Regions from separate parts of the Clostridium sp. BJN0013 genome, predicted to be linked through region 1. Evidence: a T-box and tRNA genes for the amino acid it is inferred to sense, from the RefSeq annotation. Region 1 holds a T-box; the other regions hold tRNA genes.

Region 1 (6,379 bases):
GTCTTCTCAAAATACGGTTAAAAAATCTCAAATTGAAGAGGAGTTTAGTCTTTAGTATTATGTGTATTGGATTTGCATCTTTTTCTATGCAATTAGCCAACAGTTTACAAAATGTCATTCTGAATAAATCACTAATGACTTATAGTGGGGATATGGCATTATCAGCTATGGGCATTATTGGAAGCATAGCCACTTTAATGTTTATGCCTATTCTTGGTATTAGTCAAGGTGCCCAGCCTATCATCGGCTTTAATTATGGTGCTCAGCAATTTAATAGAGTAAAAGAGACTTTGAAAAAGGCAGTAATTGTGGGTACAATTATTGCAGTAGTCAGCACTGCAGTGGTACATTTATGGTCCACTCAAATTGCTGACATATTTAACAATAATAATATAGAGTTAACCAGACTAACTGCTCATGCAATGTCAGTCTATTTTTTTATGTTTCCTGTAGCAGGTTTTCAAATTGTTTGCTCTCAATATTTTCAGGCAATTGGAAAGCCAATTCAATCCACGATCCTGGGACTATCCAGACAGTTGCTGTTATTGATTCCTCTATTGCTGATATTACCACGTTTTTGGGGTACTGAAGGTGTATGGAGAACTCCACCTATTGCAGATATTCTATCAGCGCTCATAACCGCAATCGTTATATTCTTGGAAGTGAAATACATAAATGAAAATGATATGTCTCAAAATGTTAACTTGAAAAGAGTCAATTCTCAATAAATAATATCCTTGTGTGTAGCAATTTTTCCTTAGTTGATAATGATAATAGATATTTTGCCTTTGATAATAGTTTTAGAAGTGAAAATTAATTATAGACCAACTATTTCAGAGACCTTAAAATGGTACCTAAAGTGATCATTTGGAAAAGTATAAGTAGGATACTGTGGATATATTAGCAATTTTATGGCATTACTATAGCAATGAATTAGAATGAATGTTCTGCAAAAGAGATGTAGTTAGAGGGGGATCTTAAATGAGCTTACTTTATTTACAGTAAATTCAATTTGAAGCAGAAAAACTAGAGCTTGAACTTTCTATAGAGTATAATAAAGATATTTTTCTAAAAAAGATGTATGATTTTATATTGGATTTAAATTTGAAAGACAGTCATAATTATGGTCTATCTATGGTTTGTGTTTTTGTATAGGTAGCAGATAAAACCATGCAGCAGGTACTTAGTGGCAGTTGCGATATAGGATTTTGCGGTCCTGAACAGACCATATATATATATAATCAAAAACGAGAAGATTTTCCTGTAATTTTTGCACAGTTAACTTCCACGGATGGTTCTTTTTTGGTTGGAAGAAATGAAGAAAAAGATTTTAAATGGGAATCTGTAAAAGGAAAAACCATAATTGGAGGAAGACCTGGGGGAGTTCCAGAGATGACATTAGAGTATGTACTTAAAAATCATGGTGTACAACCTGGAAAAGATGTAAATATAATAACAAATCTAGCTTATACTGCTACAGCTGGTGCATTTAAAGCAAATACAGGAGACTATGTAGCCCTTTTTGAACCAACGGCTAGTATGCTCCAGAAAGATAAAAATGGTTATATAGCAGCTTCCATAGGTAAATCTGCAGGTGCCATTCCATATACATGTTATTTTGCTACAAAATCCTATATATCAAAAAATCCTGAAATCATACAAAGATTTACTAAGGCAATTTATCAAGGGCAAATGTGGGTTAAAGAGCACAGTGATGAGGAAGTAGCTCAATCTATAAAATCATTTTTTCCTGGAACTGATGAAGATATATTAAAATCTGTAGTAAAAAATTATAGAGATATAGATGCCTATGCAGATACTCCTGTTATAGAAGAAGAAAATTTAAATAGACTTATGGACATAATACAGTCCTATAAATCTGATTTAATACCCGAAAGACCACCTTTTGATAAGATAGTTAATAATTCTTTTGCAAAAGAAGCTATTAAATAAAGCAGTAAATTAAGGTATAAGTTTTAAGATTGAAAAGTATTCTAATAAGTAATATACTCTCTGTAGAGTAAACAATTAAAGTGATAAATTGTTTACTTTATGGAGGTTTTTTTTATTTTTTCACAGAAATATATTAAATATATTAAGACCATTTAGTCAGGGAAAGGATGATTTTTATGGAAATTGATTATATAACAGTTATTCTTACAATTGTCAATTTTTTAGTGCTGTTTGCAATTATAATAGGCGTATATAAATTAATAAAAGGCTTTAAAAATTTTATTAATAGAAATAAAGATATGGATAGAAAGATAGATAATATTTTAAGTGAATTGAAAAATAAAAGAAATGACTAGTAATACAGGTATATTGGGTTTTCATTTATAAAATTTCTTGACAGCCTAAAAATTAAGGTTATAATAAAAATATATAAAATTAAATCAAATTTAATGACTGTGAAAAAGAGGAGTAGAGATAATAGAGTATAAAGAGAGGAGAACTTATTAGTTGAGAGGTTTTCTATATGAATTATCTCCAAGGTAGCTTTAGAGTCTCTTTGCTGAAATATTCAGTAGGTAAAGACGGTTTCTTAATCGTTATTTTTTAAGGGCCTGTAGTTTTTACGGGAAAAAAGGTGGTAACGCGGACCTCCGTCCTTTATAGGATGGGGGCTTTTTATCGTAAAATAATATCCTACCTTTGCTAATACCCCTAAATTTCTTCAAAGCGGGGGATAAGCACTGCTACGCGCCTGGATAAGTTCTTCTCCTAAAGGATAACGTATTCTAAGTGCTAAAGACACTAAGAATACTGTTAATAAGTTTCAGATGGAGAAAAGCATTATTTATGAGCAAACTCCACATGAACTTAAGAATCACTTGATTACAAAAGGAGGAAATTTAATGTCAGAAAAAAAAGAAATGGCAACTACCTATGATCCCAAAGCATTTGAAGAAAGACTTTATAATATTTGGCAGGAAAAAGGATATTTTACACCTGAAGCAGAACACGGCAAAAAGTCCTATACAATAGTGATCCCACCTCCAAATATTACGGGAAAATTACATTTAGGTCATGCGCTGGATGATACCATCCAAGATATAATAATAAGAACTAAAAGAATGCAGGGGTATAATACATTATGGGTTCCAGGAGAGGACCATGCCAGTATAGCCACGGAAGTGAAAGTAGAAAAAGAACTTTTAAAAGATGGAATTGTAAAAAAGGAAATAGGAAGAGAGGTTTTTCTTGAAAAAACCTGGGAATGGACTGATGAATATAGAGCCAGAATAAGGGAGCAGATGAAAAAATTAGGTTGTTCTGTGGATTTCACAAGAGAAAGATTTACTATGGATGAGGGGTTGAATAAAGCTGTTAGAAAGTTCTTTGTAAAATTATATGAAGAAGGACTTATATATCAGGGAAATAGAATAATAAACTGGTGTCCTAAATGTCATACTGCCATATCCGATGCGGAAATTGAGTACAGTGAACAGCAGGGTCATTTTTGGCATATAAGATATAAAGTAGTTGGCAGTAACGAGTATTTGGAAATAGCAACTACAAGGCCAGAGACCATGTTTGGGGATACAGCTATTGCGGTAAACCCTAAAGATGAGAGATATAAACATTTAGTAGGAAAAACTGCCCTGCTCCCAATTTTAAATAGAGAGATACCAATAGTTTCTGATGATTATGTAGATATGGAATTTGGTACAGGGGCAGTAAAAATAACTCCAGCACACGATCCTAATGACTATTATGTAGGTAAAAGACATAATCTGCCTGAAATTATAGTATTAAATGAAAATGGAACTGTAAAACTTCCTGGAACCAAATATGATGGGCTTGATAGATATGAAGCTAGAAAATTATTGGTAGAGGATTTAGAAGAGCAGGGATTTTTGGTAAAAGTAAAGGAGCATGTACATAATGTAGGATGTCATGACAGATGTGAGACCACCATTGAACCTATGCTCTCGAAGCAGTGGTTTGTAAAGATGGAGTCTCTTGCAAAACCAGCTATTGATGTAGTAAAAAATAAGAAAGTTAAATTTATACCTGAAAGATTTGAAAAGACTTATTTTAACTGGATGGAAAATATTCAGGATTGGTGTATATCCAGGCAGCTTTGGTGGGGGCATAGAATTCCAGTCTGGTACTGCAAAGACTGTGGAGAAGTTATAGTAAGTGATACTGATCCTTCAAAATGTACCAAATGTAATTCCAGTAATATAGAACAGGATAAGGATGTATTGGATACCTGGTTTAGTTCTGCATTGTGGCCTTTTTCCACATTGGGATGGCCTGAAAATACAGAGGATTTAAAGTGTTTTTATCCTAATAATACTTTAGTTACAGGATACGATATAATATTTTTCTGGGTAGCGCGTATGATATTTTCTGGATTGTATTGTATGGATGATATTCCTTTTGAAAATGTATTGATACATGGAATTGTAAGAGATTCAGAAGGAAGAAAAATGTCTAAATCCCTTGGAAATGGTGTAGATCCAATAGAAGTAATAGATGAGTATGGGGCAGATGCACTTAGATTTGCACTTATTACAGGAAATGCACCAGGAAATGATATAAGATATTATCCAGAAAGGGTAGAGTCTGCTAGAAATTTTGCCAATAAAATATGGAATGCTTCAAGATTTGTACTTATGAATTTAGATGAAAATATAATGGATAAGTACAAAGCATGCAGGGAGTATAGTGATGCAGATAAATGGATACTTTCCAGATTAAATACCCTGGTAAAGGAAGTAACGGATAACATAGAGAAGTTTGAACTTGGAATAGCCGCGCAAAAAATATATGATTTTATCTGGGGTGAATTCTGTGACTGGTATATAGAACTTGTTAAACCGGTTATGTACGGTGGAGATGAAAAAGAGAGGGGTGTTGCATACAATGTATTGAATAAGGTACTTATTGTTTCATTACAGTTGCTTCATCCTATAATGCCTTTTATAACGGAGGAAATATATTCTCATCTTTATACGGATTGCGAATCCATAACTATTTCGCCATGGCCAGAGTACAATGAAGAGCTTAAAGATTTAAAAGTAGAAAAGGATATGGAATATATTATAGAGTCCATTAAAGCAATTAGAAATGTGAGAACAGAAATGAATGTTCCCCTTTCCAAGAAGGCAAAGTTATTAGTATATATAACAGAAAAAAATGCACTGGATACCTTTAAAAATGGAGAAGAATACTTTAAAAAATTAGCCTCTGCCAGTGAAATTGAATTTTTAGAGGATAAGAATGAAGCTCCTGAAAATGTAGTATCTGCAGTGACCAGGGGAGCTGAATTATTTATTCCACTTTTAGATCTAGTGGATAGGGATAAAGAAATTGCAAGACTTAATAAGGAAAAAGAAAAGTTGGAAAAGGAAATAAAAAGAGTGGATAATAAGCTTTCAAATGAAAAATTTGTCTCAAAGGCACCAAAATCCGTCGTGGATGGAGAAAGAGAAAAAGGGGATAAATATAGAGAAATACTTAAAACTGTAATGGAAAGATTAGAAAGCCTAAAATAAAATATAGGATGTGGCAATATGAATTATGAAGACACATTGCAGTATATAAACAATATTGCTAAATTTGGGGTGAATTTAGGTCTTGAAAGAACGGAAAAAATACTGGAACTTTTGGATAATCCACATAAAAAAATAAGAACTATACATGTGGCAGGAACCAATGGAAAGGGCTCTATTACAGTGATGATTAGCAAGATATTAATGGAGTCCGGATTTAAGGTAGGTATGTATACTTCTCCTTATTTGGAGGAATTTGAAGAAAGAATTCAAATAAACGGGCAAAATATATCTCATGATGATTTAAGCAGAGTAGTTACCAAAGTATCAAAAGTTGTAGATAGAGTTTTAGAACTTGGCTATGATAATCCTACGGAATTTGAAATAATTACCTGTGCTATGTTTTATTATTTTTGGGAGAAAAAAGTGCAGATAGCAGTAATTGAAGTAGGATTGGGAGGAAGATTTGATTCCACCAATGTTATGCTTCCTTTTTCCAAAGAGTATCAAGGGGGAGTTATGGCAAGTGTAATTGCTTCCATAAGTTATGATCATATGAATATACTGGGAGATACTCTAGAAAAAATAGCTTATGAAAAAGCGGGAATAATCAAAAAAGGTATTCCCGTTATACTTTATCCTCAGCCAGAATCCGTTGAGAAAGTTATATCAAAGATATGTCAGGAAAAGGGTAGTGAACTTATAAGAGTTCCTTTAAATTGTTGTCATTTTATGGGCGAAAATAAAATTAATAATAAAAGCAGAGAATACATGCAGCACATTAAAGTATATACCAAGAAATCTAATTATGATATTAAGTTATCTCTTTTAGGTAAACATCAACTGTTAAATTGTGCTGTAGCTTTATTTACTTTAGA
Region 2 (6,379 bases), 770 kb from region 1:
GCTTGAAGTGAAAGTGGATACATCTTACCGTTTTCTAAAGTTGTAAGGGGTAATCCTAGAGAATTAAAAAATTTAATTGTATCATTTAGAGTAAAATTATCTAAAGTATCCTTAAAAAAATCAGGATTTTTACTGTGATACCTAGAATAATTTATATTTCTATTAGTTATATTACATCTACCATTTCCAGTTGATAATAATTTTTGCCCAATTCTTTTTTGTGATTCTAGAATTCCTACATCTTTTCCATTGTCTTTTGCAGTAATTGAAGCCATTATACCGGAAGCACCAGCACCAATTATCATTATTTCATGAAACAAAAATATACCTCCCTAAGTTAAAATCAAGTGATTCTTAAGTTCAGGTGGAGTTTGCTTATGAAAAATGTTTATCTCCATCTGAACCTTAAAAGAACTTATCCAGGCGCGTAGCAGTGTTTATCTCCCTTTGAAGAAGGGAGTATTAGCTAATCTGCGTTTGGATAAATGTATTACAACAAATATATTTTAGCTTACTTATATTTTTTTTTATATAGTTTATATTAAAAATCATATATTTATTTTAAATTTGTGTATAATATAATTAAATTAGAAGTAAAAGGAGAGACACTTATGGTAGCTTCTGAATTTTTGAATTATAAAAATTGGGTGGTAGCTGGTAATGTGGCTAATAATAAAAAATATGCTTTTAAGATATTGAATTCGCTAAAAGATAATGAATTTAATGTAGCAGGGGTAAACCCTAAAAGTTTTGAAGGAGGTGCTTATAAATCTTTGGCAGAGGTGCCTTTTAGTATAAATGTACTAGATTTATGTATAAATCCTGCAATAGGAATACATGTGGTTAAGGAAGCCAGTAAATTGGGAATAGATAAAATATTAATACAACCTGGCGCAGAAAGTGATGAAATATTGAGTTTTTGTAATAATAATAGAATAAATTTTGTAGAGGGATGTGCACTTGTTGAACTTTCCCGAAGATAGAGTACAAGCTAAAATCTTGATTTTAATTCGGCGTAAATAAAAACTTATATAATTTTCAAATTAGCGTAAAGTGTTGATATATAAGGTCCTTGGTAGAAATATAGAAAAAGATATTTAAGAATATAAAAAAAAGTGTTGACACTTTGGAAAATATTTTGTATTATAGACTATGTCGGACCGCTGGATAGGTTTGATGCATAAGTAGAGGCCCCTTGGTCAAGCGGTTAAGACACCACCCTTTCACGGTGGTAACAGGAGTTCGATTCTCCTAGGGGTCACCATTATTATATGGGCGCATAGCTCAGCTGGGAGAGCACCTGCCTTACAAGCAGGGGGTCACAGGTTCGATCCCTGTTGTGCCCACCAACATAAGGCTCAGTAGCTCAGATGGTTAGAGTGCCGGCCTGTCACGCCGGAGGTCGAGGGTTCGATCCCCTTCTGAGTCGCCATGCCTTGTAACATTTATTTGTTATAATAGGCCTTTAACTTAAATTGAGAAGTCTACTCTAGTATGAGAGAGTTACTTGATTTAAGTTAAAAAGCTAAATTTGTTTTAGGCCCCTTGGTCAAGCGGTTAAGACACCACCCTTTCACGGTGGTAACAGGAGTTCAATTCTCCTAGGGGTCACCATTGTATGTGGGCGCATAGCTCAGCTGGGAGAGCATCTGCCTTACAAGCAGGGGGTCACAGGTTCGATCCCTGTTGTGCCCACCAACATGAGGCTCAGTAGCTCAGATGGTTAGAGTGCCGGCCTGTCACGCCGGAGGTCGAGGGTTCGATCCCCTTCTGAGTCGCCATTTTGCTGGCATAGCTCAGCTGGTAGAGCAACTGACTTGTAATCAGTAGGTCGTGGGTTCGAAGCCTACTGCCAGCACCATGTTAACCCCATGAAATTGTATCATGGGGTTTATGTTTTATTTTAAATTTTTGCTTTTTATATTTTTTCGGATTCTTATGTCTTCTCCGAAGAATTTAAATAGTTTAAACTCACCTAATAATCTAGAGGAAATTCTTTCTGAATAACACTTTAAAAGTTCTTCCAAATCACAATTAGTAGATATAAGCATTTTATTTTGTTTTAGTAATTTTCTATTTATAAGATTGAACAATTCTGTCTTGGAAAAATCTGTTATCTGTTCTGAACCTAAATCGTCTATTATTAATAGATCGCAATTTATTATAAGATCTTCTAATTTATTATTTTCTTTAAATCGTATGCTTTTTAAATCTTGAATTAAAGCTTCAGAAGTTCTATAGACCACTAAAAATCCTCTGTCCAATAGTTCTTTTGCTATGCAATTTGATAAAAAAGTTTTTCCAGTTCCTGGATTTCCGTAAAATAATAAATTTTCTTTAGAAGAAGAAAAATTTTCTATGTATTTCCATGATGTAGAAGCTATTTTTTCTATATTTTTTCTAGGGCTGGTTGGTTCTCCTTCATTTTTTAAAGGGGAATATAATCGAAAATTAAAATTATCGAAATTATTTTTACTTAGTATATTCATCAAATCAGAATTGTTGTAATATAATTTGATTAATTTTTGCTTATAGCATAGACATTTTTTAGTACCTATGAATCCAGTATCTTTACATTTGCTGCATTTGTAAATCATGTCTAGATAATTTACAGGGTAATTATTGGCTAACATAAGTTCAGCTTTTTTTCTCCTTAGATTTCTAATTTTTTCTTTAAGCTCCCTTAAATATTTGTCTTTGTATTTTACATTATTTAATATATTTATTGATAATTTTATACAAAGTTTTCCTATCTGATTTTCAATATCTAGTACTTCAGGAACAGTTTTTCTGATCTCTTCTTTTCTTAAGTTTAAAGTTTGTTCATTTTTTTGTCTTATATTTTCATAAATTTTTGTTATATTTGAGTGATAGCTTTTAATCATTCCTATCCCATCCTAGTAATTTTTTTTCTAAATCTTTAAAGTCATAGTTTCTTTGTTTAAAATTATTAAAAGATCCTTGATTGGAGTTATTTTTTAAATTTTTATGATTAGTAGATACATTTTTTTTCATGTCTTTTTTTCTTATGTCTTTAGTAGTCTTAATGTTATCCTTATACCAGCTTGTAAGTATGCCATCAATATATTTAAAGTCTGCTTTATTTATTCTTTGAAAGCATATGTCACAAGCTTTATATATAATGTCTATAGAAAAGTTATAATTTTCTATCCATTTAGAAAGCAATTCTTCTTGGGGTTTCATTATTTCTCCATCTTTTATGCCAAGGTAATTTAAAATTTTTCTTATTTTAGTCCATTTATCCTCATGTTTTTTTATAAAAGCTTGGGCGTCATCTATATCCTTTATTTTGGCATCAAACCAGGATAGAGCAGTTTTTTCTATGTACCTTATATTAGTTTTGCCTTTTAAAGTACAATATTGCACTAATAAGAGTATTATTTCTGGAGAAAAATTTAAATCATTCAGCCAGCTTATGTACATTGTCATTTCTTTTGATGATAGTGGTCTCCCTATGGATTTTTCTATATCTTCTAACATATCTTTCACAGAGTGATTATTTAGTTCTTCCAGTAAATTTATATTGACCTCTTTTTCAGTTTCTGTATCACAATCAGATAAGTCTAAAAATTCTATATTGTAATTTCCCATATCATCAATTGGAAGCATTTTTATTACATTTTCCTCATTCCAATAATTCCATGCATTTAATACATCTGTTTCCAAAAGATGTAGAGTATTCGCTATTATTTGAGAGTTCACTCCTAACTCTCCTGACTTGCAATACTTTAATCCAAGAAGATATACTTTTACAAATTCTCCACGGGCTTTAGTCATATATTTATCTATGAATATATTACTTACAGGAGTATAGTTGCTTTCTTTTGTTTTAAACATAAATGTACTCATATTCTAATTACCTGCCTTTATTAAATAGGGTTTTAAAAGATGTATTACTAAATTATTATATCAGACTAAATACAAAAAGTATAATAGGGTAAAAGGTCGATAATCATGATAGATTGTTAGGGAATTTTAAGGTGCTGGACAGTTAAAAGTTTTTAATATATACTTTGATTATCAAAATATTTGATAATCAAAAATTTAAAAAGGAGAGAGTTAGATGAAATTACCTTCATTGATTATAGGAGATTTAAAGGCTAATATACCTATTATTCAAGGTGGGATGGGCGTGGGGATTTCCGGATATAGTTTAGCACAGGCAGTAGCAAATGAAGGTGGCGTGGGTGTGATCTCTACAGTTCAAATAGGCTATAGAGAATCAGATTTTGAAACTAATCATAAGGAAGCAAATATTAGAGCTCTAAGAAAAGAAATAAGAAAAGCCAGGGAGTTAAGTCCAAGAGGCATAATTGGAGTAAATATAATGGTAGCCATAAGTGAGTATGATGAAATGGTAAAAGCCTCTGTGGAAGAGAAGGCAGATATAATAATATCTGGGGCTGGTCTACCGCTTAATTTACCTAAGCTAGTTGAGGGAAGTTCTATAAAGATAGCTCCTATAGTTTCTTCTGGGAAAGCCGCATCTATTATAATTAGAAATTGGCTTAAAAAATATTCCAAAATGCCAGATGCACTTGTGGTAGAAGGTCCTGAAGCAGGTGGACATCTTGGATTTCATTTAAAACAGCTTCAAGAAGGTAAAGAGTCACTGGAGGATATAGTGGTAGAAGTTATTAAGGTTGTAAGAACTTTTGAGAATGGAGATAATATTCCAGTTATAGCTGCTGGTGGTATATATACAGGATGTGATATTGTAAAATTTTTAAAACTAGGAGCAAGTGGGGTTCAGATGGGAACACGTTTTGTAGCTACTGAAGAATGTGATGCACATATAAACTTCAAAAATGCCTATATAAATGTAAAAAAAGAAGATATAGGTATAATAAAAAGCCCTGTAGGACTTCCAGGAAGGGCTATAAGAAATAAATTCATAAAGCAAACGGAAGTTACTGATGTAATTACTTCTGATAAATGTTATAATTGCTTAAAAAAGTGTAATCCTGCCAAAACACCCTACTGCATATCTAAAGCTTTAATCAATTCAGTTAAAGGAAATGTTGAGGATGGACTTGTATTTATAGGAAGTAATGGGTATAGAGTAAATAAAATTGTAAAGGTTAAGGAACTTATAAAGCAGCTTATAGAAGAAGCAAAAAGATGCTGAATATATGTTAAAATAGATTATTTATTTAAAGTGGTGATTTAGTGAGCAAGGGTATAAATGTTATAAATGAATTAATGGTAGACATTTTTAACGATATTTTAGAAATAGAACAAAGGGCTCTTCAATATACAGCATTTGATGATTTATCTATTACAGAAATACATACCATAGAAGCCATAGGTATGTATAAGCCCAGAAAAATGACTGAAGTTGCCTGTCAGTTAGACATAACACTAGGTACCTTAACTAAAGCTGTAGATCAACTAGTGAAGAAGGAATATGCCCTCAGAAGGCGCAGTCAGGAAGATAGAAGAATTGTATATATACAGTTAACTAAAAAGGGGAAACTTGCCTTTAGAGTACATCATAAGTTTCATTCTGACATGGTTAAAGAAACTATAAGAGGATTTACAGAAGAAGATGAGAGGATCTTAATTAAATCATTAGAAAAACTTAATAATTTCTTTAAATCAAAGTATAATCTTAAAATTAAACTAAAGGAGAATAATAATGAATAAAGTAAAAATTTCAGGTGTAGGAAGTTATGTTCCACCTAAGATTTTAGATAATAATGACTTGTCTTTAATAGTAGATACCAATGATGAATGGATAAGATGTAGAACTGGAATAAGACAAAGGAGAATATCACTGGGAGAAAACACTTCAGATATGGCGACAAAAGCAGCTGTAAATGCTATAAAAAGTGCAAATATAAAAGTGGAAGATATTGATCTTATAGTACTTGCAACGGCTACACCAGATAATTTTATACCTTCTACAGCCTGTATAGTACAAAAGAATATTAAAGCTATTAATGCTACTTGTTTTGATATATCTGCAGCTTGTTCCGGATTTATATATGGATTGGATATTGGAACACAATTTATACGTTCAGGAAGATTTAAAATAGCTCTTGTAATAGGAGCTGAAACTCTTTCTAAAATACTTAACTGGCAAGATAGAAGTACCTGTATTTTATTTGGGGATGGGGCTGCTGCTGCTATTTTGCAAAGAGGTGGTCAAGAGAGTATACTTTCTATATATACAGGTTCAGATGGATTTAAAGGAGATGCTCTCACATGCCCTGCAATACCGGTAAATAATCCTTATGTAGATGTTGTACCGGATTTTCATAAAAGTGTAGTGGAAATGGATGGAAAGGGAATATTTAAATTTGCAGTAAAGATTTTAGCGAAAACTGTAAAAATTTTACTTAAGCAGGGAAATTGT
Region 3 (6,379 bases), 380 kb from region 1:
AAGGCAGAAAGGCATATAAGAGGCGGAAAAGCTACAAAAATGAAATATAAAGCTATTGAGGGGTAAAAACATTCCCATTATAATTAGAATGTGATATGATAATAAATATGATAAGTTTATATTTTTATTGTGAAAAGCTAGTAAGATTAGGAGTGAAAGAGGAATGTTTTTTAATATAGGAACTGATATGGGTATAGATTTAGGCACGGCTACGGTACTTGTTTACATTAAAGGTAGAGGGGTAATTTTAAAAGAACCTTCAGTTGTTGCTATAGATAAGACTAGAGATAAAGTGCTTGCCGTGGGAGAAGAAGCATGGCAAATGATAGGGAGAACACCAGGAAATATTGTTGCTATTCGTCCACTAAGGGATGGAGTTATATCTGATTATGATGTAACAGAAAAGATGTTAAAGTATTTTATAGGTAAGGCTTGTGGGAAAAAAAGAATGTCAGCACCTAGAATAGTAGTATGTGTTCCTTGTGAATCTACTGAAGTTGAAAAGAGAGCTGTAATTGATGCAGCTAAAAATGCAGGTGCAAAAAAGGTGTTTTTGATTGAAGAACCATTAGCTGCAGCCATTGGTGCAGGAATTGACATAACTAAAGCTAGTGGTAATATGGTAATAGATATAGGGGGAGGAACTACGGATGTGGCAGTGATTTCTTTAGGAGGAATAGTTGTAAGATCCTCTATAAAAATAGCAGGAGATAAGTTTGACGAAGCTATAATGAAATATATCAGAAAAGAACATAAATTAATGATTGGAGAAAGAACTTCAGAGGATTTAAAAATAAATATAGGTTCTGCCTTTGACAGAGAAGAAGAAGTGACTATGGAAATAAGGGGAAGAGATTTGGTTACAGGACTTCCTAAAAATATAACAGTGTCCTCAGAAGAAATGAGAATAGCATTAAAGGAAATTGTAAATTCTATAGCGGATACAACTCATGCAGTATTAGAGAAAACTCCACCAGAATTAGCAGCGGATATAGCTGAAAAAGGTATTTTTATGACTGGTGGAGGATCATTATTAAATGGACTAAGTGATTTAATAAGAGAAATTACAAAAGTACCTGTTTATGTGGTTGAAGATCCTATATCCTGTGTGGCTTTAGGTACAGGCAAAGTTCTTGAATATTTAGATAAAATGGAAGTTTTCTTTACTGGTGATGATATAACATTAATAGATTAACTATATGGAATAAATATATTTTTAAGATATTAAAAGAGCAAACTCTAACTTATTGTACTGTAAATTAAACTTATTTAAGTTAGTTTTTTTGTTGTATAGGCTTAAGATAATATATTGTTATAATATAAATAATATGAATGAATTAATGAATAAAGTATTACTTCAGCCATATTTAAAATTAAATTCAGACGAATATTACTAGAGTTACTAAAGAGATTTTCATTTTCATTTGAATCAACTATGCCTATTATTGAATAATCTCCTACATTTGGAAGAGACTTTCCTACGCCTTTACCAGGATGAACAGGGAAATCCCTTGCTTGAATTTCTCCTATGGTTTCTGGATTCCCTAAACAAGCATCTATCCCTATAATAGTACTATAGGGATGAATTAACTTTATTTGTTTTAATTTATCTTCTATATTTAAAGCATGTATAGGATCTGAAATTGTACCGTAAGTAGGTAAAGGAAAGTGTTTGCATTTTAGTAGACTACCTACTAAAGGACCTAAACAGTCTCCTATATATCTATCTGTACCAATACATACAATAATAGTATCTTTATTAATGTAATTCTTTAGAAAGTAGGCAAGTTCATGGTAGGACACAGGATTTTTATAATTGACTTTTACTCTATTCATATATTCACCTTCCTTTATGTATAACCTTATAAATGTTTTTATCCGAAGGCAAGCAATTAGCTAACACTCCCATCTTCTTCAAAGTGAGGGGATGAGTACACTATGCCCTTGGATAAGTTCTTCTAGGGTTCAGATGGAGGAAAGCGTTCCTTATGAGTAAACTCTACCTAAACCTAAGAATTACTTGATAGAGAACATTATATATAATGTATATGATGAGAACGGGTAAAATATTAAATTTCAACCATATACATATGATTTTTAAAGGGATCTAAAGAAATATGGAGTAATAAACCTTTAATATTATATTATACGGGTATAGTAGGTTTGAAAATAAATGAATGAGAATGTATACTAATCTACGTTAGGTATGTGTGTTTATATTCTATAAAGATACATAGTCTGGGAATGAGCTGGCATAGCTCAGCAGGTAGAGCAACTGACTTGTAATCAGTAGGTCGTGGGTTCGAAGCCTACTGCCAGCACCAGATTCGGAGGAATTCCCGAGTGGCCAAAGGGGGCAGACTGTAAATCTGTTGTCAGTGACTTCGATGGTTCGAATCCATCTTCCTCCACCATAAAAATTGGGCGCATAGCTCAGCTGGGAGAGCATCTGCCTTACAAGCAGGGGGTCACAGGTTCGATCCCTGTTGTGCCCACCACATCATTTAATAATAAAATAAGCTGGCATAGCTCAGCAGGTAGAGCAACTGACTTGTAATCAGTAGGTCGTGGGTTCGAAGCCTACTGCCAGCACCAAATGCGGAGGAATTCCCGAGTGGCTAAAGGGGGCAGACTGTAAATCTGTTGTCAGTGACTTCGATGGTTCGAATCCATCTTCCTCCACCATAAAAGGCACTTTTAGGTGTTTTTTATTTTACTTAATTTGTTATTTTCATAACCAAGAAAATTCATTATATAAAAGCTCTTATCAAGAGAGGTGGAGGGAAAAGGCCCTGTGAAGCCCGGCAACCAGTGTGTGGTCACCAAGGTGCCAATTCCGGCAGTTAAAAGTCTGCAAGATAAGAGAGTAGTTAATTTATTTAACCTCTTCTTACTGAAGTGGTTTTTTATTTTATATAGGGAGGTATTAAGAATGAGAAGACTTTTTACATCTGAATCAGTTACAGAAGGACATCCTGATAAAATGTGCGATCAAATTTCAGATGCTATTTTAGATGCTATTTTAGAACGGGATCCCCAGGGGAGAGTGGCATGTGAAACTGCAACTACTACAGGTATGGTTTTAGTTATGGGAGAAATATCTACCAATTGTTACATTGATATTCCTAAAGTAGTTAGGAAAACTATAAGGGAAATAGGGTACACTAGAGCTAAATATGGATTTGATTGTGATACTTGCGCTGTGTTGAGTTCAATTGACGAACAATCATTAGATATAGCTATGGGAGTTGATAAATCCTTAGAAGCCAAAGTAGGTAAAATGGAAAAAGTAGATGCTATAGGAGCTGGAGATCAAGGTATGATGTTTGGATTTGCAACAAACGAAACTCCAGAATATATGCCTATGCCTATAAACTTAGCCCATAAACTTTCAAAGAGGTTGTCACAAGTCAGAAAAGAAAGTATATTGAATTATTTAAGACCGGATGGAAAAACACAGGTTACTATAGAATATGCGGATAATAAACCAATTAGAGTTGATACAATAGTAGTATCTACACAGCATGATGAATTTGTGACCAGGGAGCAAATTGAAAAAGATATAATAGATAATGTTATAAAACCTATTGTATCACCAGAATTTTTAGATTCTAATACTAAATATTTTATAAATCCAACAGGGAGGTTCGTAGTTGGAGGTCCTCAGGGAGATTCTGGACTTACGGGAAGAAAGATAATAGTTGATACATACGGCGGTTACGGAAGACATGGCGGCGGGGCATTTTCAGGAAAAGATCCTACTAAAGTCGATAGATCTGCTGCTTATGCTGCTAGGTGGGTGGCTAAGAATTTAGTCGCTGCTGGAGTTGCTGACAAGCTAGAAATACAAATTGCTTATGCCATAGGTGTAGCAGAACCTGTATCAATAAGTGTAGATACTTTTGGCACACAAAAGATATCAGAAGAGAGGATAATTGATATAGTAAATAGAGTATTTGATTTAAAGCCAGCAGCTATAATAAGAGACCTAGACTTAAGAAGACCTATATATAGGCAAGTTGCAGCTTATGGACATTTTGGAAGAACTGATATAGATTTACCTTGGGAAAGGTTAAATAAAGTTAATGATATAAAAGGTTATTTTTAATAATAAAAGAACTCTGTATTGTATTATGCGGAGTTCTTTTATTTTAATTGTTTTTAATAGATACTCAGTTAAGTATGTTAGTATATTTTACATAATACGTCCTCAATAGAACCCACATGGCAATGACAGCATTACCATCAAAGGAAGCTGATTCTTTGTATTATATAAAATACTTAATACATATTTATTTTTTGGGATTTAATATGTCCTCTATGTCATTAGCTGATAGATCATAATAGTAGTAATTTTTATAAAATTCTTTTACCTTTTGCTTAATATCTAAATCATTAAATAAGTCGGGATGGAGATTTTTGGCTAGCCATAAAGGTTGTAATGCACCTTCTGCACTTCTTACAGACCATAAATATACTCCTTTAGGATTAAGATAAACTTGTTTATTTTTTACAGCTGTTAGAGATTGCCACTGATTTGAACTGCTTGTGTCCATGATATAATCGTAAGTGTTTTTACTTGTGGCTATAATCACATCTGGCTGATTTTTGTATAGAAACTCAAAATCAACACTGGTACCTTCATTGCTAGTGCTAGATTCTTTAGAAATATTTTCTGAAGCTATATTTATACCTCCAGCAGCCTCTATGTAGGAAGTATTTATGTCATTGGAACCAATTGTGGTAAGTGACCCTTTTGGGGTACCACTGGCAACAAATACTTTAACTTTTTCACTAGACTTAGTTTTGTCACTAACATATTTTATATTATTATCATAGTATTCATTAAATTTTTTAGCTTTCTCTTCACCGCTTTCTCCAAGTACTTTTCCAACCATAGTAATAGTATTTTTTATATCTTCAGGAGTTTCTAATTTTAGTCCTAGAAAAGCTATATTAGCTTTTTGTAGTCTTTCTTGTTCAGTTTGAGTAAATGTACCAAAAACTACTTGTGAGTTTGCTTTAAGTAAAGTCTCCATGTTTAAAGTTCCAGGGCCTGAACCTGTGTAGGCAGCGGGAATTTCTGTTATCCTAGGATAAACTTTAGGAAAAAAACCTGTTTGAACCCCTTGGGCTGTTGCCACCAATTTATCTGCTCCACCAAGTATTAAAACTATCTGATTCAAAGCTCCAGATGCAGCTATTCTAGTAATCTCATAGGGTATTGTGACTGTTTTACCAGTACCATCAACTATTTTTCTTGTTGAGGATGTTGAATTCTCTTGCTTGGTGGATGTACTATTTTTTTTATTTCCACAGCCTGTACTAATAATTGACATGAGCATAACTGTAATTACTATAAATAAAATTAAAATTTTTGAATTTGTTTTTTTCATATTAGCTCTCCTTTATTATTTTATTGTAATATCTTTTTGATTTATAATCCTCTTAATATGCAGGAAAAAATATCTTCTATAAAAGCTAGCCTTCCTTCATATCCAACATAACTTTTATTGAGTATCAACCTATCTGAAATAGGAAGACTTATAGAAATGAAATATCCTTTCAACTTAGAAGCAATTATTGAATCCCAGCTGCTGCCTATAATTAAAGGAATTAAATCTTCAATTTTTTCCTTGATACTTTTAATAATTTTTTCTCCATCATTTACGAAGGTAATTGCTGAAGATATTTCACTAGTTATATTTTTAAAACTGTTTTCTATCTTATCTCTGTATTTATAAGGGGGATCATCTACTATATATTGGCATCCTGGTATCATACCCAATTCTTTTACTAAAAATCTGGTAATTCCAGATATATATGTAGACTTTCCAATAGTAAAGAAACGTTGTGGGAAGGTGCTGTCATAACGAGTTAACATTTCAGTTAATCTTTCCATTAGCCAATTTGCAATATATTTGCTGAAACGGTCAGCAGAAATTAATAGAGTACCTTGTGCACTTCCCATTTTTTCTAAACACTCATAATCTGTATAGCAAGAGATATGATTCCACTTAACGGGTATTTTATTAAGTATTTCTTTTATATCATCATTACTACTAAAATTAATAACATTATAAAATTTTCCCTCTTTATGGGTAGTTCTTATGAGTTTATTCAAGCCTCCGGCTTTTTTGAAGTTAAATCCAGAACCCCATGCCTTAGAATTGTAAAGTTTGCAGGTAATTGTGATTAAAGGAATTGAATAATTATCCTGGATAGAATCAATAACATTTTGTATATCCATCTCTGTGATATTGCTGCTAATTAACTTTGCATTTTCAATAGGCAAACCGCGTTTTTTTAATCCTATTTTAAATTTAAGATTAAAATCCACAAATGATGATGCGCATCCCAAAGGTGAGTGAATAATTAC

Evidence for each region. A T-box is a leader RNA that pairs with one kind of tRNA and senses whether it is charged. The one in region 1 lies ahead of AB3K27_RS03830 (valine--tRNA ligase), so its partner is inferred to be a tRNA-Val.
Region 2: it encodes a tRNA-Val, which carries the amino acid that the T-box ahead of AB3K27_RS03830 (valine--tRNA ligase) is inferred to sense. The anticodon was not compared.
Region 3: it encodes a tRNA-Val, which carries the amino acid that the T-box ahead of AB3K27_RS03830 (valine--tRNA ligase) is inferred to sense. The anticodon was not compared.

The regions. Positions count from the first base shown of each region.
Region 1 is NZ_CP162495.1:703,654-710,032, forward strand. Features, by position in the region: gene AB3K27_RS03815 (MATE family efflux transporter) at 1-728, shown strand, start outside; gene AB3K27_RS03820 (ABC transporter substrate-binding protein) at 1,171-1,953, shown strand; gene AB3K27_RS03825 (hypothetical protein) at 2,130-2,309, shown strand; T-box leader at 2,400-2,614, shown strand; gene AB3K27_RS03830 (valine--tRNA ligase) at 2,856-5,504, shown strand; gene AB3K27_RS03835 (folylpolyglutamate synthase/dihydrofolate synthase family protein) at 5,523-6,379, shown strand, end outside.
Region 2 is NZ_CP162495.1:4,033,597-4,039,975, reverse strand. Features, by position in the region: gene AB3K27_RS20950 (NAD(P)/FAD-dependent oxidoreductase) at 1-320, opposite strand, end outside; gene AB3K27_RS20945 (CoA-binding protein) at 612-983, shown strand; tRNA gene AB3K27_RS20940 (tRNA-Glu) at 1,190-1,264, shown strand; tRNA gene AB3K27_RS20935 (tRNA-Val) at 1,274-1,349, shown strand; tRNA gene AB3K27_RS20930 (tRNA-Asp) at 1,356-1,432, shown strand; tRNA gene AB3K27_RS20925 (tRNA-Glu) at 1,540-1,614, shown strand; tRNA gene AB3K27_RS20920 (tRNA-Val) at 1,623-1,698, shown strand; tRNA gene AB3K27_RS20915 (tRNA-Asp) at 1,705-1,781, shown strand; tRNA gene AB3K27_RS20910 (tRNA-Thr) at 1,786-1,861, shown strand; gene AB3K27_RS20905 (ATP-binding protein) at 1,899-2,885, opposite strand; gene AB3K27_RS20900 (DnaD domain protein) at 2,878-3,870, opposite strand; gene AB3K27_RS20895 (NAD(P)H-dependent flavin oxidoreductase) at 4,085-5,149, shown strand; gene AB3K27_RS20890 (MarR family winged helix-turn-helix transcriptional regulator) at 5,191-5,667, shown strand; gene AB3K27_RS20885 (beta-ketoacyl-ACP synthase III) at 5,660-6,379, shown strand, end outside.
Region 3 is NZ_CP162495.1:326,872-333,250, forward strand. Features, by position in the region: gene spoIIID (sporulation transcriptional regulator SpoIIID) at 1-66, shown strand, start outside; gene AB3K27_RS01795 (rod shape-determining protein) at 164-1,195, shown strand; gene yyaC (spore protease YyaC) at 1,297-1,836, opposite strand; tRNA gene AB3K27_RS01805 (tRNA-Thr) at 2,249-2,324, shown strand; tRNA gene AB3K27_RS01810 (tRNA-Tyr) at 2,330-2,414, shown strand; tRNA gene AB3K27_RS01815 (tRNA-Val) at 2,423-2,498, shown strand; tRNA gene AB3K27_RS01820 (tRNA-Thr) at 2,520-2,595, shown strand; tRNA gene AB3K27_RS01825 (tRNA-Tyr) at 2,601-2,685, shown strand; SAM riboswitch class I at 2,762-2,865, shown strand; gene metK (methionine adenosyltransferase) at 2,933-4,108, shown strand; gene AB3K27_RS01835 (ABC transporter substrate-binding protein) at 4,293-5,396, opposite strand; gene AB3K27_RS01840 (nitrogenase component 1) at 5,438-6,379, opposite strand, start outside.